Regions from separate parts of the Metabacillus indicus genome, predicted to be linked through region 2. Evidence: riboswitches for the same ligand, from Rfam matches in the RefSeq annotation. Region 2 holds a riboswitch; the other holds the start of a gene.
The links. A riboswitch is a leader RNA that binds a small molecule or an ion and turns the genes downstream of it on or off. The one in region 2 is predicted to bind lysine.
Positions count from the first base shown of each region.

Region 1: it holds a riboswitch for lysine, as region 2 does, so the genes downstream of both, ACK1LH_RS15485 (aspartate kinase) here and ACK1LH_RS17995 (amino acid permease) in region 2, are expected to answer to the same signal.

Region 1 covers NZ_CP176757.1:3,009,110-3,012,525, reverse strand. The annotation lists gene uvrC (excinuclease ABC subunit UvrC) at 1-1,519, shown strand, start outside; lysine riboswitch at 1,594-1,775, shown strand; gene ACK1LH_RS15485 (aspartate kinase) at 1,906-3,147, shown strand; gene ACK1LH_RS15480 (YslB family protein) at 3,198-3,416, opposite strand, start outside.
Region 2 covers NZ_CP176757.1:3,506,398-3,509,813, reverse strand. The annotation lists gene ACK1LH_RS18000 (CBS domain-containing protein) at 1-347, shown strand, start outside; gene ACK1LH_RS17995 (amino acid permease) at 379-1,794, opposite strand; lysine riboswitch at 1,911-2,088, opposite strand; gene ACK1LH_RS17990 (twin-arginine translocase TatA/TatE family subunit) at 2,311-2,487, shown strand; gene ACK1LH_RS17985 (M3 family oligoendopeptidase) at 2,620-3,416, shown strand, end outside.

The DNA.
Region 1 (3,416 bases), 500 kb from region 2:
CAATATCATGCTGAAGGATGACAAAATTTATCCGTTTATCAAAATCACCGGTGAAAGACATCCGCGGCTGATTGTTACCCGGAATGTAAAGAAGGATAAAGGAAAATACTTTGGGCCCTATCCGAATGTGCAGGCAGCAAGGGAAACGAAAAAGCTGCTTGACCGCCTCTATCCTCTTAGAAAATGTTCTACACTCCCTGATCGTGTATGCCTTTACTACCACATGGGACAATGCCTTGCACCCTGCGTCTACAATGTGACCCAGGAACAGAACAGGCAGATGGTGGACGAAATGACGCGCTTTCTTAAAGGCGGATTTAAGCAGATTAAAGAGGAACTTTCAAAGAAAATGCTGGCTGCATCTGAGAACCTTGACTTTGAACGTGCGAAGGAATTCCGCGACCAGATTGCCCATATTGACGCCACGATGGAAAAGCAAAAGATGACGATGAATGACTTTGTCGACCGTGATGTGTTCGGTTATTCGTACGACAAGGGGTGGATGTGCGTTCAGGTGTTTTTTGTAAGACAGGGCAAGCTGATTGAACGGGATATTGCCATGTTCCCGCTTTATCAGGAACCGGAAGAAGAGTTTTTAACCTTCCTCGGCCAGTTTTACTCAAAGAGCAATCACATTCTTCCTAAAGAAATACTGCTTCCGGACAGCGTTGACCGGGAGATGGCTGCTGAGCTTCTCGGAGTCACTGCGACGCAGCCTCAGCGGGGAAAGAAAAAGGATCTCGTTCTGCTTGCACATGAAAATGCGAAAATTGCCCTTAAAGAAAAATTCTCGCTGATTGAGCGCGATGAAGAACGAACGATAAAAGCGATCGACCAGCTGGGTGAAAAAATGGGTATTTATACGCCTGCAAGAATTGAAGCCTTTGATAATTCAAACATTCAGGGTACAGATCCGGTATCGGCCATGATCGTTTTCATTGACGGGAAGCCTGCTAAAAAGGAATACAGAAAGTATAAAATTAAAACCGTTAAAGGCCCTGATGATTATGAGTCGATGCGGGAAGTTGTCCGCAGACGATATACGCGCGTCCTGAAAGAAGAACTTCCGCTTCCTGACTTGATTATTATTGACGGGGGAAAAGGCCACCTTGCAGCAGCTCAGGATGTGCTTGAAAATGAGCTTGGCTTGACCATACCTGTAGCAGGCCTTGTAAAGGACGACAAACATAGAACATCCAACCTCATGGTCGGCAGTCCGCCTGAAATTGTGGAGCTTGAACGAAACAGCCAGGAGTTCTATCTCCTCCAGCGCATTCAGGATGAGGTTCACCGGTTTGCGATTACTTTCCACAGGCAGACGCGCGGAAAGACCGCTTTTCAATCGATTCTGGATGACATACCCGGCGTTGGCGAAAAGCGCAGGAAGGTCCTGCTGAAACATTTCGGGTCTGTGAAAAAAATGAAAGAGGCAAGTATTGAGGACATTATCGCTGCAGGCATGCCTTCAAATACCGCAGAATTAATCTATGAAAAACTGCAGGAAAAAGAAGAAGCATAAAATGTTCTTGCTTTAAGCAGTAAGGTTTGCTAAAATTTTAACTAATTTCATAAATCAGATCGTTTAGTTCGTTAAATGACGGTAGAGGTGCGGACTTCAAGAGTAGCGCGTCAGAGGAAAATGGATTCCTTTGAAGACGCGTGAAAGGGGAGCGCCGCCGAAGCAAAGAAAGACCCATTTCTTCTCTTTGCTGGTTTTGCGTTTAAGAGACGCAGGATTGTCAAGAAGATGTTTTTCTTGGAGCGCTATCTCATTGTATGAATGAAGTTCCATTATTCGTTTATGCAAGCAATGAGATAGAGAATCTCATTGCTTTTTTTGCGTTTTCCGGGATTCTCCCTTTTACTTGCTGACGATCAAATAAGACTTGAAAGGCGAGAGGCGATATGGGTTTAATTGTACAAAAATTTGGGGGCACATCAGTTGGTTCTTCGGAGAAAATCATGAATGCTGCCAACCGTGCAGCTGAAGAAAGCCAAAAGGGCAACAGTGTTGTTGTCGTTGTATCGGCAATGGGGAAAACAACGGATCATTTAGTATCACTTGCAGCTGAAATCACACAAAAACCAAGCAAGCGCGAAATGGACATGCTGCTTTCAACAGGAGAGCAAGTGACCATCTCTCTACTGACAATGGCTTTGCAGGCGAAAGGCTATGACGCTGTTTCCTATACAGGCTGGCAGGCCGGCATCAGCACAGAGCACGTCCATGGAAATGCGAGAATTTCCGGAATTGATACAGAGAAAATAGAAAAACGGCTTTCTGAAGGGAAAATCGTCGTTGTTGCCGGATTTCAGGGCTTTGCAGACGGCAGCGAGATTACGACTCTTGGACGCGGAGGATCCGATACAACAGCAGTTGCCTTAGCAGCGGCGCTGAAAGCGGACAAATGCGATATTTATACAGATGTGACGGGTGTTTACACAACCGATCCGCGCTTTGTAAAAGGGGCAAGAAAGCTTGAGGGAATTTCCTATGATGAAATGCTTGAGCTCGCTAACCTGGGAGCGGGTGTCCTGCATCCGCGTGCAGTTGAATTTGCCAAAAATTACGGAGTACCGCTTGAAGTCAGATCCAGCACAGAAGCCGAACGGGGCACGCTTATTGAGGAGGAAACAGATATGGAACAGAATTTAATTGTAAGAGGCATTGCATTTGAAGATCAGGTGTCAAAAGTGACGGTTTGCGGGCTGCAAAACGGATTGATGGCTCTTTCCACCATTTTCAAAACACTCGCAAGCCACGGAATCAATGTGGATATTATTATTCAAAGTACAGCAAACGCACAGATTGCTTCTCTTTCATTCTCTGTTAAAACAGGTGAGGTCGAAGAGACCGTGCACGTTCTTGAAACGTATAAGGAGGAACTCGGATTTGAACGGATCGAATTTGAAAACGGCCTGGCCAAAGTCTCGATCGTAGGATCCGGAATGGTCTCAAACCCGGGAGTTGCCGCGGAAATGTTCCATGTTCTTGCGAAGGAACAGATTGAGGTGAAAATGGTCAGCACGTCAGAAATAAAAGTTTCAACGGTAGTCGGCCATGCTGATATGGTGAAAGCGGTAGAAGCGCTGCACGACGCATTTGAACTTTCAGAGCAGCCGGCAGGTGTCCTTGGCGCCAACTGAGAGCTTTGATGAAAATAAAAAAAAGGGCGGGTATCATGAGTACCCGTCCTTTATTCGTTTTCAAACTCCATGTCTTTGTAGTCCCATTTCACAGTAAAGTGAACTTTGTCCGCACGTTTTTTAACATGCTCATATGTTTCGGTGATCTGCTTGTTCATGCGCTGCACCTGCTGGGCGATGAAACCTGCTTCAAGCTGGAACGAAGGTTCTTTCATCGTTTTAAATCTTGCCTGGATCAGTTCGCTTTGCAGCTGAAATTCCATTTCGTC
Region 2 (3,416 bases):
AGGCGCTTGAAAAGATGGAATACCACCGCTATTCAGCGGTCCCTCTGCTTGATCAAGAAGGGAAATATGTCACGACGCTGACAGAGGGAGATCTGCTCTGGAAGCTGAAAAATACCCCAAACCTGAATTTTCATAACACAGAAAACATCCGGCTGACGGAAATCCCTTTTCACCGCAAAAACGAGCCCATTTCCATTCAGGCTGAGATGGAACATATTATTACAAGGGCCATGGAACAGAATTTTGTGCCAGTGACTGATGACAAAGGAATCTTCATTGGAATCATAAGAAGGAGGGAAATCATTGAGTATTGTGCAAGCCAGATGTTTGCTCCGGCAGCAAATTAAAAAGGCTGCATAATGGATGCAGCCCTTTTGGTTAAGCAGAGGCAGATTCTTCTTTTTTCATGTACTTTACAAGGAAAGGATAGATCACAAAGCCTGCAAGGAAAAGGCCTACGCCCAGAGCAAATGTTTTAAGGTCCGCTGTTCCGGTGACGATCACCCAGACAGAGTACAAGCAGGCAATGAACGCGATGATCCCGTCTTTTACACGTGAACCCTTTACCAGATCATACGTTTCTCCTTTAGCGATCAGCTTCAGGAAGAAGATGGAGGAGACAAGGTACGGGAAAAGATAAGCAAGTGTAGCTGACGTTGTCAGGAACGTATATGCTTCGCTGATGGTCCCTGAAATCGTTGAAAAAATAAAGATCTGCGACATTAAATTCGTTATCAGCAGGGCATTTTTAGGACTGCCTTTTTTATTGGTCTTTGCAAAGAATGCCGGGAAGATGCCTGACTTCGCAGCCTGATACGGCACTTCAGAAGAAAGCAGAATCCAGCCGATGGTGGAACCGAACAGGGACACAACGGCGAGCAGAGCCATTGCATTCGCTCCTGCATCTCCTAAAATAACGGAGAGCACATCGACGAACGGTTTGTCGGAGGTCTGCAGCTGGTCATGCGGAAGAACAGCCATGGTTATAAGTGTGATAATCAAATAGATGAAAACGGCAATGATTAAGCCGGTAATAGTTGCTTTTTTCACATCTCTCTGTGAGGATGCGCGTCCTGATAATATCACGGCAGATTCTACTCCGACAAACGCCCATAAAGTTGAGATCGCGGCGAATTGAATTTGACTTGTCAGTCCGAGGGTACTGCCGCTGTCTGTTTCAACCGGGAAATAAAATTCGCCGAACGCGGCAGTTTCAAGTGCAAATAATCCGGCAATGATAAACAGCATAAATCCAATGACTTTAGAAGCGGTAGCAGCAAAATTAAGCTTCCCTGCACCTGTCATGTTTGTGACAAGAATGGAATGAGTGCCCCAAAGCAGAATGGTACAGACAGCAAACGTTACTGCTCTCCCAAGCTGAACGTCCTGTGAGCCTATTGTAAAAAGAACAGATTTGTCCGACATAATCGGGAAAAAGGAAGATAAGTAGCCGGCAAAGCTGGTGATAATGGCAACATTGCTGATCCAGTTCGCGACCCAGTAGCCCCAGACCATACTGAAGCCTGCGACATTTCCTTTCTTAGGAGAATCAAAAAGGGCTTTCGCATAGCTTTGAGGACCTGCCGTCAAATCGGGTCTGCGGATAGAAAGATTGCCGAAAACAAGAGCAATCATCAGAACGCCGAATCCAGTGACAAGCCAGGCGCTCGTTACACCGAGAGGACTTGCCGTTTGTGCAAGTGTGCTCGGAAGCATGAAAATACCCGAACCGACCATATTTCCTACAACAAAGGCTGTTAACAGCCAGAAACCCCATTTTTTCTGTTTCAAAATGTGAAACCTCCTATGGAACACATACCTTATGATCAGTCTGTGTCATTCTTAATAAAAACAAACAAAAAGACGCACGGAAAAGTCCGTGCGCCACAGTACGCAAAAACTCACGATCATCTCCAGATAGCACTCCGCAGAAAAATCTGCGGCAGTCCGGCACCTGTTTAATGCCGTCCCAGCGTATAACAGTGTGGCTGTTATACACTTCGGCGCGAAGGCCTTTCGTCATGCGTTCATCAGCCCCACCGGCCTCATGCATGCTACTCTTCCAATCGCGCAACCTCTACCTCACTGAGATGTCGTGAGGATTTTTTAATGTTATTTTAATAGAATTAATTTAGCAGGGAGAAATAAGTTTGTCAACGAGATATACCATATAGCAATAATTGCATGATATCTTGAAATAATTGTCACCAAAACTTCACTTTGCATTGTACACAGGAATCTACTATAATTTACAAAGATAGCGTTTTCTTTCTATTTTTATGAAAATATGACATGGAAGAAGGTTACATGATGAACTTGGGATTCGGCGAAATCATGTTGATTGTGTTTGTGGCACTCCTGCTTTTCGGACCGAAAAAACTTCCGGAGCTGGGCAAAGCTGCAGGCAAAACACTGAGAGAATTCAAAAATGCAACAAAAGGTTTAATGGATGACGATGAGGTAAAATCAGATAAATCGGTGAAGTAACTAAAAACAGCCTGCAGGCTGTTTTTTTTGTATTTGAAAAGAGTAAGAATTATACAAAAATTCAAGCCGATGTTATATAATAGACCTGTCAGTTTATTTAGTGCAGCGAAATACTTAATGGGGGGTAAACTTATGAAAGCCGCTACATATGCAGAAACATGGAATTTGGATGTATTTTTTGAAGGAGGCAGCAAGTCTGAAAGTTTTAAGCGTCACTTAGAAGAGCTTGAAAAGGACGTTCCATTATTTCAGGCAGAGGCAGATCAGCTGGTTGTGCCAAGCTCAAAAGAGGATCACGTTTACCTTAATGAAATCCTTGACTCATTCCAGGGGATTGCTAAAAGAATTAGACAGGCGGGTGCTTTTGTTGGCTGCCTGCAGGCTCAGGATACAGAGGACAAACACGCTGCTGTTCTGAGAGGGAAAGTAACGCAGCTCAGCTCCCACTTTCAGAATGCACTCGCAAGCCTTGATCAAAAGCTTGTAAAAGTGGAGGATGGAGTCTGGGAAGAGCTTATTTTGACGGAAAGTCTTGCTGACCTTAGCTATGTGCTTACTGAACGCAGAAACAAAGCGAAGAATAAACTGCCGATGGAGCAGGAAACGCTGATTAATGCTCTTTCTGTTGATGGATATCATGCGTGGGGACAATTTTATGACACGCTCGTCTCAACAGTGAAAATTCCATTTAGAGAAGATGGAGAAATAAAAGAACTTTCAGTTGGCCAGGCAGCCAATAAATTCTCAAGCGGGGATCGTGAAGTCCGCAAGGCTGTATTTGAAGAGTGGGAAAAAGCATGGGGAAGCAAAGCGGATTTATTTGCACAGACGCTGAATCATCTTGCGGGCTTCAGGCTGAATGTCTACGAAAAGCGCGGCTGGAACGATGTGCTCAGCGAGCCGCTTGAAATCAACCGGATGAAGCGGGA